3 regions of the Pragia fontium genome follow, and region 3 is predicted to be linked to each of the others. Evidence: riboswitches for the same ligand, from Rfam matches in the RefSeq annotation. Region 3 holds a riboswitch; each other region holds the start of a gene.
What was found. A riboswitch is a leader RNA that binds a small molecule or an ion and turns the genes downstream of it on or off. The one in region 3 is predicted to bind thiamine pyrophosphate.
Positions count from the first base shown of each region.

Region 1: it holds a riboswitch for thiamine pyrophosphate, as region 3 does, so the genes downstream of both, thiB (thiamine ABC transporter substrate binding subunit) here and thiC (phosphomethylpyrimidine synthase ThiC) in region 3, are expected to answer to the same signal.
Region 2: it holds a riboswitch for thiamine pyrophosphate, as region 3 does, so the genes downstream of both, thiM (hydroxyethylthiazole kinase) here and thiC (phosphomethylpyrimidine synthase ThiC) in region 3, are expected to answer to the same signal.

Region 1 covers NZ_LR134531.1:911,288-915,533, reverse strand. The annotation lists gene EL341_RS03720 (DUF554 domain-containing protein) at 164-880, shown strand; gene EL341_RS03715 (DJ-1/PfpI family protein) at 909-1,604, opposite strand; TPP riboswitch at 1,746-1,864, shown strand; gene thiB (thiamine ABC transporter substrate binding subunit) at 1,944-2,951, shown strand; gene thiP (thiamine/thiamine pyrophosphate ABC transporter permease ThiP) at 2,927-4,246, shown strand, end outside.
Region 2 covers NZ_LR134531.1:2,923,561-2,927,806, forward strand. The annotation lists gene epd (erythrose-4-phosphate dehydrogenase) at 1-155, shown strand, start outside; gene thiD (bifunctional hydroxymethylpyrimidine kinase/phosphomethylpyrimidine kinase) at 215-1,012, opposite strand; gene thiM (hydroxyethylthiazole kinase) at 1,009-1,824, opposite strand; TPP riboswitch at 1,859-1,967, opposite strand; gene raiA (ribosome-associated translation inhibitor RaiA) at 2,369-2,707, shown strand; Phe leader region at 2,865-3,001, shown strand; gene pheA (bifunctional chorismate mutase/prephenate dehydratase) at 3,033-4,190, shown strand.
Region 3 covers NZ_LR134531.1:3,505,319-3,509,564, reverse strand. The annotation lists gene thiC (phosphomethylpyrimidine synthase ThiC) at 1-1,736, opposite strand, end outside; TPP riboswitch at 1,833-1,950, opposite strand; gene EL341_RS15180 (Rsd/AlgQ family anti-sigma factor) at 2,089-2,586, opposite strand; gene nudC (NAD(+) diphosphatase) at 2,688-3,461, shown strand; gene hemE (uroporphyrinogen decarboxylase) at 3,579-4,246, shown strand, end outside.

The DNA of each region.
Region 1 (4,246 bases), 1.4 Mb from region 3:
TTCTCTTTACAACCCAACATCGCGCATTTCGCTATGGTCGACCATATAGATATCGTCAGCGATAAAAACAAACGATTGTCGAGCACGATGATACCATCACCTGACTTAACAACAGCATCTAACAAGGCAAGGTGAGCACCTTCAACCAATTTAAGGAGAATAAATGACAGGTCCGTTACTAAATAGCGCCGCCGTCTTTATCGGTGGCGGGCTTGGCTTGCTATTAGCCCCGGTGATACCCCAACGTTTAAGAGATGGCCTACCTGCCGCTTTTGCCATGATATCCATCGCCATGGGGGTGGTGATGACGATTAAGGTGCAACAATTACCCGCCGTCGCTCTGGCGCTAATACTCGGTTTAGCTATTGGTGAACTGTGTTTTATGGAAAAAGGCGTTCAACGATTTGGCAGCTTTATTCAACGCGTGTTGGCTCGAATTCTGCCGGTGCGCAATCATAATATGACGCCTGAACTTTATAGCCAAAACTTTACCGCTCTGATCGTGCTGTTTTGTGCCGGAGGAACCGGCGTGGTTGGTGCATTAACCGAAGGGATGACCGGTAACTATCAGCTCTTGCTGGTCAAATCATTGCTGGATATCTTTACCGCCATGATTTTCGCTACCACGCTGGGTGCCGCTGTGATGTCAATCGCCTTCCCCCAGTTACTCATCCAAAGCCTGCTCTACTTCTCCGCCCGTCTTATCATGCCCTATATGAACGAGATCACGCTGGGAGACTTTTCAGCCTGCGGTGGCATTATTATGATTGCCGTTGGCTTGCGCATCGCCCAAATTAAGACCTTCGCCGTGGTTAACTTTTTGCCAGCATTGCTGATTATTATTCCCATATCTCTGTATTGGCATAGATTTATGGGATGACATAACAAGAGAGTTCTCTTTCCCCGACTTAAGGTTGAATCAGTTTAGCGGCAACCTTTTTAGCTATCTGCTCACGCTGCTGCTGAAAAGAACAGGTTAAATCCCTAACCTGAGCCACTAACTCTGGTTCTGCTTTAGCCGGCGAACCGCCAATAAACGGTGGAGCCGGGTCATATTCCATCCTGAGCTGCGCCAACTTAGCCCGTTCAGTACCAAACACTTCCGCCATTAGTGACAAAGCAAAATCAATGCCCGACGTTACCCCAGCCCCCGTCACCCGATTACCATCGATAACCACCCGCTGATTAACCGGCTCAACGTTAAAAAAAGCCAGCTGATTCAGAGAAAGCCAATGACAAGTCGCACGATAGCCGGTAAGTAATCCGGCCGCCGCCAGAATCAGTGAACCGGTACACACTGAAGTGACATACAGTGCCGTTTGCGCCTGGCCTCGTAAGAAAGTTAGTACTTCCTCATCCTCCATCAGTGGCAACTGACCAGCCCCTCCCGGGACAAACAAAATATCCGCCTGCGGACACTGCGCCATACTCACCGTGGGCAAAATCGCCAAACCGTTAACATCCCTGACCGGTGCCATATCCTTCCACACCAAATGAATCTGTAACTCTTTAAAACTGGAAAACACCTCAAATGGGCCCGTTAAATCCAATTGCGTCATATTAGGATAAATCAGCATTACAACATTGAGAGTGGCTTTATTCATCACGGTTTTCCTACTTACTCAGAAGACGGGCGTTTCCCTCTAAATAACACTAATCTGTATCAAATAACAATCCGTCCTATGTCAGTATTCACTCACCGTCATAATATCCTTTCACCTAACCTCAAGAGTCTCTACAATAGCCCCTTCTCAACGGGGTGCTTGTTAAAGCTGAGAATGCATTTGGGCTGATAAATCCTGAACCATACCCGTAGAACCTGATCCGGTTAATACCGGCGGAGGGATTTGAGAACCCATTCATCATCCGCGCTACCCTTGAATGGTTTCCTCGCTCAAAGACCTTTGTTCCTGACCCATTATTTTGCTGTATAGGAGCACAACGTGTTGAAGAAACTGATTGCTGCAACCCTGCTGTTAATCACCACACAGGTATGGGCGAATGCCGAGCAAAGCAAACCCACGCTGACGGTCTATACCTACGATTCGTTTGCTTCGGATTGGGGCCCGGGACCTAAAATCAAAGAGATATTTGAACAACAGTGCCAGTGCAATCTGAAGTTTGTTGCTTTGGCCGATGGCGTTTCGCTACTTAACCGACTCAGAATGGAAGGGAAAAATAGCCCGGCTGACGTGGTACTAGGGTTGGATAACAACTTACTCACTGCGGCAAAACAATCCGGCCTGTTTGCTCCACATCAGCAGAATGTGAATACCCACTCACTGACCCTGCCCGGCGGCTGGCAAGATGATACGTTCATTCCCTATGATTACGGTTACTTCGCTTTTGTTTATAACCAGCAAACTCTGAAAAATCCACCTAAAAGCCTGCATGAGTTAATTGAAAGCCCGGAAAAGTGGCGAGTAATTTATCAGGATCCGCGCACCAGTACCCCCGGCCAGGGTTTACTGCTGTGGATACAAAAAGTTTATGGCGATCAAGCGCCACAAGCCTGGCAGCAACTGGCTAAAAAAACGGTCACGGTAACCAAAGGCTGGAGCGACGCCTATGGCCTGTTTTTAAAAGGAGAAGCCGATCTGGTGCTCAGTTATACCACTTCTCCTGCTTATCATGTGATTGAAGAAAAAGATCATCGTTATGTCGCTGCACCATTCAGTGAAGGCCATTACTTGCAAGTTGAGATTGCCGGACAGCTGGCCAGCAGCAAACAACCTAAACTGGCTGCCGAATTTATGGCATTTATCACTACGCCTGCATTCCAAAGCCAAATTCCCACCACCAATTGGATGTATCCGGTGATTGATATCCCATTACCAGAAGCATTTATTGAGACGCCCAAACCCGTCACTACGCTGGAATTTAGCCCTCAAGAAGTGGCTCAGTCTCGTCGCTCATGGATTCAGGTATGGCAGAACGCCGTCAGCCGTTAATCGCACCTTGGCTATGGCCTGGCCTGATTGCTGCGATGCTGATTCTTGGCATCGCGCTCTCGGCGTTTATCGCGCTCTGGGTTTATTCTCCTCCGGGTAATGTCGGCCAACTGTTGAATGACCGCTATTTATGGCACGTCATTCGTTTTACCTTTTGGCAAGCGTTTTTATCCGCGATGATTTCCTTGATTCCGGCGATATTTATTGCCGGAGCGTTGTATCGCCGCCGCTTTATGGGCAGAGCCATCTTGCTACGCTTGTGCGCTATGACGTTGGTTCTGCCAGTATTGGTGGCCGTTTTTGGGTTGTTAAGCGTTTATGGCCGTCAAGGCTGGTTGGCGCAGCTATGTCATTTTATTGGCCTTGATTACCAATTCTCACCCTATGGGCTACAGGGCATTTTATTAGCCCACGCGTTCTTTAATTTGCCGCTGGCTACCCGTCTACTTCTTCAATCACTGGAAACCATTGCCGTTGAACAACGACAATTAGCCGCACAGTTAGGCATGAATACATGGCAGCGTTTTCGTTTTGTGGAATGGCCAGCATTACGGCGACAGATTCTACCTACCGGTGCCTTAATCTTTATGCTGTGCTTTGCCAGCTTCGCTACCGTACTTTCTCTGGGCGGTGGGCCGCAAGCGACCACTATTGAATTGGCTATCTATCAATCATTACATTATGATTTTGATCCGCAACGGGCAGCACTGCTCGGTCTGATTCAATTAACCTTTTGTCTGGGAATCGTGTTGCTTAGTCAACGTCTGAATCCTTCACTGCCAGTGGGAACCACCTATGGTCAAAAGTGGCGAGATCCTCAGGACTCTGCAATGGGAAAAATCATTGATAGTCTGCTGATTGCCTTTACCCTGTGTTTATTAATGCCGCCTTTATTAGCGGTCATTATCGATGGCATCAACAGTACCATCGGTAACGTACTCAGCCAGCCCGCTCTTTGGCAAGCATTAGCTACGTCATTACGCATTGCTGCCGGTTCCGGGGTACTTAGCCTGATATTAACCATGATGCTGTTATGGAGCAGTCGTGAACTAAAACTGCGCCATAACCCTTGGGGCGCCAGACTGGAAATTAGTGGCATGGCTATTTTAGCAATGCCCGCGATTGTATTAGCCACTGGCTTCTTTCTTCTGCTCAATAATAGCGTTGGCTTGCCTGAATCCGCCGATGGCATTGTGATATTCACCAACGCCCTGATGGCTATTCCTTACGCATTAAAAGTATTAGAAAACCCAATGCGCGATTTGGCTGAACGCTATACTTTACTTAGTCAGTCT
Region 2 (4,246 bases), 580 kb from region 3:
GCGTCAGCGGTCAGCATTTAGTTAAAATGCTGGTCTGGTGTGACAATGAATGGGGATTCGCTAACCGTATGTTAGATACCACGCTGGCGATGGCTGCCAGTGATGAATATCAGAGAGACAATATAGAAAACCAATCTATCGCCGAGCAAATATAGCCCGGCGATCGTCATCAATCCCTGATAAAACTATCAGGGATTTGTATTTATCGGGCTTATCACCACCAGCGATGAAAATGGTGTACCGGGCCGATACCGTGACCCACTTCCAATGAATCCGCCATCACCAACGCCTGCTGCAAATAATCCTTCGCAGCCTGCACCGTTTGCGCCCAATCACTATAGCGTGGGCGCAATGCCGCCAGCGCCGCAGACAGTGTACATCCGGTGCCATGGGTATGCTTAGTAGCAATACGCAGGGCAGAAAAACGCTCTACCCGCTCCGGTAAAATTAACCAGTCAGGGCTTTCCGCTTCAGTTAAATGGCCGCCCTTCATCAGTACAGCTGAACATCCCATCGCCAATAGCGCCTGTCCTTGTTCCACCATCTGCTGTTCACTGATTGCTACAGGGCAATTCAGCAGCGCCGCAGCTTCAGGTAGATTCGGGGTAATCAACGAAACCATAGGTAATAAACGCGTACGAATGGCCTCCACCGCCTCAGGTGCCAACAGCGGATCGCCGCTTTTTGCCACCATTACCGTATCCAGCACTACATAGGGAATTTGATAGCGTATCAAGGCATCTGCAACAACGTTAACGATATCTGACCCTGCCAACATACCAATTTTTGCGCTATCGATACGTACATCATCCAGTACAGAGCAAAGTTGGGCTGCCACAAACTCGGGTTCAATTCGATAAACCGACTGCACACCTCGGGTATTTTGCGCAACTAACGCGGTTATCACGCTAGTTCCGTAGGCTTCTAATGCAGAGAAAGTTTTTAAATCTGCCTGAATACCTGCACCACCGCTTGGATCGGTGCCAGCAATAGTTAATGCATTTATTCTCATGCTGTTTTCCCCATTAGATGATGCGGTTGCAGGTTATAAAGGCCATCGAGAAAGCGAGGAGAGAAACTTCCTGGTCCGGTAGATTCTGCAGCAGCCAAACCGCCGCAGTAAGCCATCACTTGGCAGGCAGTTACTACTTGCTCAAGGCGCTTTTCCCGCCCTAAAGCAGTGAATGCGGCGACCACTGCGGATAGTGCACAGCCGGTACCGACAACTCGCGTCATTAACGCATCACCAAATGGCAACGCGTAACTGATTTGCCCATCGGTGACATAGTCTATTGCGCCGGTAACAGCGACAATGGCGCCGGTTTCCGCAGCCAATTTTATTGCTGACGGCAAAGCGCTCAATGAATCATCGGTGCTATCAACGCCACGCCCGATGGCAGAGGACCCGGCCAACGCCATGATTTCGGAGGCATTACCACGAATGGCTGCGGGTTTCAGAGTCAGTAAACGACGGCAAAATTCGGTGCGATAGCCAAGTCCGCCGACGGCTACTGGGTCAAGAACCCATGGTACTTCATGGTGATTCGCTGACGTTACGGCACAAAGCATGGCTTCCGCTTGGCTATCGTTAAGGGTGCCAACGTTAACCAATAGCGCACCGGCAATCGCACTAAAGTCGGCGACTTCCTGTGGAGCAACGACCATCGCCGGTGAGGCACCAAGCGCTAATAAAACGTTAGCGGTAAAATTCTGAACCACCTGATTCGTCAGGCAGTGAACCAAAGGCGGGTTTTCCTTAAGCTGTGCAAGCCAATGTGCGGCGACAGAGCCAGGGAAATTAATAGGGTTGTGAGATAAATTCATAAAGCTCCCAACCGGCGTTAAAGAAGGCAGTAGCGGTGGGATACTGTGACTTCCCTACGCTGGCATAATCCAGATCAGGTAATACGGGTGATGTCTCAGCCACGGATAGCGTTAATCACTATCGGGCACCCCGAGTCGAAGGTTCAATATTAGACCATTGGACAAAAGGATCAAGTGGATACTTTGCGATAAATTCAACGCAAAAAATAACCAAATAGAAAAGGTAAAAAAAGCGGAAAAACGACGTCAACGCTTGCTGAAAAAATGAAAGTTGAACAAAAAGCGGGCTAACTGGAACTCATTGATAAAAATAAAATACTTTGCTGATCTTTTGTACAGATTTTACCAATTGACACAACCAGTAATATTGCTTGAGCTATACTGATTATACAAGTGCAGAGTCACAAACTATTAGGGCAATCACACTTCTGTCATCTTTGTTTTAAGGTACCCGTAAATGTGACAGACATCACATAATTGTCTGGCAACATCGGTATTCTAAAATCATATTCGACGGCAATTGACTGACAAAGAGGTAGGTTATATGACATTAAATATTACTAGCAAACAAATGGACATTACACCGGCAATCCGTTCACACGTCGAGGACCGTCTTAAAAAGCTAGATAAATGGCAAGCTCAGTTAATTAATCCGCATATTGTGTTATCCAAAGAACCAAAAGGTTTTGTGGCTGACGCTAGCATCACCACGCCAAATGGCCCTCTGGTTGCAAGTGCTAAACATGAAGATATGTATGTCGCTATCAATGAATTACTACTGAAACTTGAACGGCAACTGAATAAAGTACAGCACAAGAGTGAAGCCCGGCGCGCTGAAAGCAGCGTGAAGGATGCCAATTTGCAACAACTGCAAGAAGATTAATCTTTAGTTCCTTTATTCACGCGCCTTCGGGCGCGTTTTTTTATTGCCACAGTTAGCGTATTTCCCGTCCTTTCTCCCTCAAAAAATAATAACGGTTGACAGAATCAAAACCGGGCGGTTAAGTTAGAGGTCATTTTTAACAGGAACCCAATGACTTTATGAGATATATACCGTTTTTCTTCGCTTTCTTTTTTAGCGTCCCCTGATTGGGAGGCAATTCGTCCGTGGCTCAGTAATGAGTAGAGAGAAAGCGAAGACGAACATTAAAGCCTCCCAACGGGGGGCTTTTTTATTGGATTAAATAAAAATAAGGTAAGACAACATCATGAGTGATAATCCATTATTAGGGCTGAGAGAACGCATTAGCGCACTCGATCTCAAACTACTGGAACTGCTGGCAGAACGTCGCGATCTGGCCCTTGACGTCGCCAGAACCAAGCAATCTTCCCACCTCCCCATTCGCGATAAAGAACGTGAGCGGGATCTGTTGAAAAGATTAGTTGAAGAAGGCAAGAAACAGCGTCTGGATGGTCATTACATCACTCGAGTATTCCAACTAATTATCGAAGACTCGGTGTTAACCCAGCAAGCACTGTTACAGCAGCATATTAATCAGGATAAGCTCAGTACCGCCAGAATCGCTTTCCTTGGCCCCAAAGGCTCCTATTCGCATCTTGCTGCCAGACAATATGCCGCCCGTCACTTCGATGGTCTGGTGGAGTGTGGCTGCAATAAATTTGACGATATCTTTAAGCAAGTTGAAATCGGTCAGGCCGACTTCGGTATTCTGCCGATTGAGAACACCAGTTCAGGCTCAATCAATGAAGTTTATGACCTGTTACAGTCCACCAATTTATTCATTGTTGGTGAACTGACTAACCCAATTAATCACTGTTTGCTTGCAGCGGTTGATACTGACCTAAGCCAAATTGAGGTGGTATACAGCCATCCTCAACCCTTCCAACAGTGCAGCCAATATCTGAACGGCTTCCCAAACTGGAAAATTGAGTATTGTGAAAGTACCTCAGCCGCCATGGAAAAAGTGGCCAGCCTGAAGTCACCAAAAGCCGTTGCGCTGGGCAGTGAACCTGGCGGTTCGCTATACCATTTACAGGTACTGGAACATAGCTTGGCCAACCAGAAAGAGAACATTACTCGCTTTATCGTAGTGGCACGTAAGCAGATCGATGTTGCCCCACAAATTCCGGCGAAAACCACCATTATTGTCGCTACCGGTCAACAGTCCGGTGCACTGGTCGAAGCGTTACTGGTTCTGCGTCAGCACAATATCATCATGACCAAGCTGGAGTCGCGGCCAATCAACGGCAACCCTTGGGAAGAGATGTTTTATATCGATATGCAGGCTAATCTTGATTCGATCGAAATGCAGAGTGCGCTGGACGATTTAATCCCGATTACCCGTTCGGTAAAAGTGCTGGGATGTTATCCGAGTGAAACCGTTGTGCCGGTGAAGTTGAGTTAATTAACGGGGAAATTACGTCGTTATTGATAGTGGAAAGCCGGTTTCTAACGAAACCG
Region 3 (4,246 bases):
ATTGAGCAGAAGTGAGCAACTTTACCGGAGGCCTGAGGCAGCGTTTCATCGTGATAACTGCGGGCGGTTTCTGGGTCTAAGGCCAAATTAAACTGATCTTCCCAACGGAACTCAAAGCGCGCTTTGGACATGGCATTATCGCGAATTTGGGCTCCCGGATGACCTTTCGCTAAATCGGCGGCATGGGCAGCAATTTTGTAGGTAATGAGCCCTTGCTTAACGTCTTCTTTATTGGGTAATCCAAGATGTTCTTTCGGTGTGACATAACACAGCATGGCACAGCCGAACCAGCCAATCAGGGCGGCACCGATACCGGAGGTAAAATGATCGTATCCCGGTGCAATATCGGTGGTTAGTGGCCCTAAGGTATAAAATGGCGCTTCATGACAGTGCTCAAGCTGTTCAGTCATATTGCGATGAATCATATGCATCGGCACGTGACCGGGGCCTTCAATCATCACTTGTACATCGTATTCCCAGGCAATTTTAGTCAGCTCACCTAAAGTATGTAGTTCCGCAAACTGGGCTTCATCATTGGCATCCTGAATCGAACCGGGGCGTAAGCCATCGCCGAGAGAGAGGGAAACGTCATACTGGCAACAGATTTCGCAGATTTCACGGAAGTGCTGATAAAGAAAGTTTTCCTGATGATGAGACAAGCACCATTTCGCCATAATCGAGCCGCCGCGCGAAACGATACCGGTCAGGCGTTTGGCCGTCATTGGTACATATCGCAGCAAAACACCGGCATGAATGGTGAAGTAGTCTACCCCCTGTTCGGCCTGCTCAATCAGGGTATCTTTAAACACCTCCCAGTTCAGGTTTTCTGCGATGCCGTTGACCTTTTCTAAAGCCTGATAAATCGGCACGGTACCAATGGGCACCGGACTATTACGAATAATCCACTCTCGGGTTTCATGAATATAGCGGCCGGTTGACAGATCCATCACCGTATCGGCTCCCCAGCGAGTTGACCAAACTAATTTTTCGACTTCTTCTTCGATTGAGGAGGTTAGAGCTGAGTTGCCAATGTTGGCGTTGACCTTCACCAGAAAGTTACGGCCAATAATCATCGGTTCCGATTCAGGATGGTTAATATTCAGCGGAATGATGGCTCGCCCGGCGGCGACTTCATCGCGTACAAACTCCGGGGTAATATTCTCTGGTAACGAGGCACCAAAGCCTTGGCCGGAATGTTGCTGTTTTAATACGTCGGTGCGAATGCGTTCCCGTCCCATATTCTCCCGCAGGGCAATAAATTCCATTTCCGGTGTGATAATACCTGCTCTGGCGTAATGGAGCTGGGTGACGCGTTTACCGGGTTTGGCTTTTTTCGGCGCAGGAAGATGGGTATAGCGCAGGTGATCTAAGCCTTCATCAGCCAGTCGCTGCTGGGTAAATTGAGAACTGACGTGATGGAGTTGTTCGGTATCGTTGCGATCTTCAATCCAGGCTTTACGTAAAGGGGATAAGCCGCTTCTGACGTCCAGTGTTGCCTGAGGATCGCCATAGGGGCCGGAAGTATCATAAACCGGTATCGCTTCATTATCTTCATATTCCGGTTGCTGCTTACTGCCGCCAAGCAGTGTGGGAGAGAGTTGAATTTCACGCATAGGGACGCGTAGATCGGCTCGGGAGCCCTGTAGGTAAATACGCCGGGAATTAGGGAAAGCATTCCCCTGTAGCTGGTCGATAAATTGCTGCGCCTGAGCGCGTTGGGTTCTTCGGTTAGACATAGCAAACTCCTAAAATACATTAAGGATTGCTTGTCCGGAGTTCGGAGAGGGAGTAACGATAAGGCGGAAATTACGTAGGTTTTTTCGACTTATCTAAATGGAATTACTCTTGTTCCCTTCGCGGGTATTAGCCCGATCAGGTTCCGCGGATCCCGAATTAACGGTCTCAGCCTGCGTTCTGTAAAAGCAACGCTAGGCACTCCGACAAGATAAAACACCGGTAAAGGTGATGAAACACAGTATAGGTAAGCCAACAAAAACTACAAGCGAGTTTTGCGGCTAACCGATACCTGAACGAATGTAGTATTCACGCCCATTCATCATTAAACAAGGGATGGGCGGCGCAAATAAATTATTTTGCTGCCTCATCAGATGCGTGATGGCTAAGCCAACGGCTAGTCGCTTCCTGAATCAATTTGTCTTCCAGAGTAAAGCGTTTTTCTAACAGTTCACCGACCGTTGAAAGATCTTTATCCAACTGTAATATGGTGTCTTCATTAATGCCTTTTTCGACATAGCTATCATAGAAGGCCATAATATTTTCGGTGTTTTCTTCCAGACGAGGATGGATTCTTGCGGCGATAGCTAAATTAGGGCTCTTAGCACCTTCTTCCTGAATAATAATTTTGTCATAGATATGGAAATGGCAGGAAGAAAGATAATCGACCAAGTGGTGACCGAAATCGATCAGCGCTTTTTCGTCGAGGGGGATATTTTTTTCTTTGTTTGGTTTAATACCAACCAGACGGTAATAGGTTACCAGCAGGTTTTTGCGAGATTCTAACCATTGGTCAATCAGTTTATTTGTGCCGCCAACGCGCTCGGCTAAGCTTTCTAGTCGGTTTAGCATATAAGTCCCAGATAGATCGATGTTAGTAAAAGAAAAAGTTAAGCTAATGTAAATCTATTGTTGTTAGATTGCCAGTAAATAAGAGGTTGAGCAAGACGGTTATGGAGCAACAATTACAGGGTAATGAATTAGGCTGGTGGCTATTGAGTCATGCAGGCAAATTATGGCTGCCGAAAGGTGAGATTCCCCATGGTTATGCGCAGGATTTTGGTTTAAAGGGCACAACAGCACATCGTATTGGCGAATGGCAAAGTGAAGCGGTTTGGTTGGTGTGTCAGGAACGCGATAAAGAGATGGCATCGGTGCGCCAACTGCTGAATGAAGATCGAGGTCTATTTCAGCTCGCCGGACGTGCGGTGCAACTGGCAGAGTTTTATCGCGCTCATCAGTTCTGCGGTTATTGCGGGCAAAAAATGTCTATCAGCGATCGGGAATGGGCTTGCCTGTGCGATCATTGCCGACAACGCTATTATCCGCAGATTGCGCCCTGCATTATTGTCGCTATCCGACGTGACGATAAGATTTTATTGGCGCAGCATAGTCGCCATCGCGGGGGAATCTATACTGCGCTGGCTGGCTTTGTTGAAGTGGGCGAAACGTTGGAACAGGCGGTGGCGAGAGAAGTGATGGAGGAGAGTAATCTCAAGATAAAAAATCTGCGTTATATCTCTTCTCAACCCTGGCCATTTCCTCATTCACTGATGATGGCTTATCTGGCGGATTACGAGAGTGGGGAGTTGAAAATTGATACTTCCGAACTACTGGATGCTGATTGGTTCCATTATGAAAAACTGCCGCAGCTCCCTCCTCCGGGGACGATTGCTCGCAGATTAATTGAAGATACCATCGCACTGTGTCGGGCAGAGTCGAGTTAAGTCGTATTTCTGGCATTTTAGCGGCAATTACTCTGGTAGATGTAGTAATATAGCCGGTTGGTATAGGAAGCGTTTCTCGCATGCTATAATGCGCGCGATACCTGAAGGATAAAAATAATGAGTGAATTAAAAAACGATCGTTATCTGCGTGCACTATTACGTCAGCCAGTTGATGTTACACCGGTTTGGATGATGCGTCAGGCCGGTCGCTATTTACCAGAATATAAGGCAACGCGGGCTGAAGCCGGCGATTTTATGTCGTTATGCAAAAATGCTGAGTTGGCCTGTGAAGTTACTTTACAGCCATTACGCCGTTACCCATTAGACGCCGCGATTCTGTTTTCCGATATTCTCACTATTCCTGATGCGATGGGATTAGGTTTGTACTTTGAAACCGGTGAAGGCCCGCGCTTTGAACGCCCGATTACCTGTCGTGCTGATGTCGATCGCCTGCCGATTCCCGATCCAGAACAAGAGCTGGGCTACGTGATGAATGCGGTGCGTACCATTCGCCGTAATCTGGCTGGAGAGGTACCTTTAATTGGGTTCTCCGGCAGTCCGTGGACGTTAGCGACGTATATGATTGAGGGCGGCAGCAGTAAAGCCTTCACTAAAATTAAGAAAATGATGTATTCCGACGGACCTACGCTCCATAAGCTATTGGACAAGATCGCGGACAGCGTTATTTTATACCTGAATGCACAGATTAAGGCCGGTGCTCAATCGGTAATGATTTTTGACACTTGGGGCGGCGTATTGACCGGACGAGATTATCGCGAGTTCTC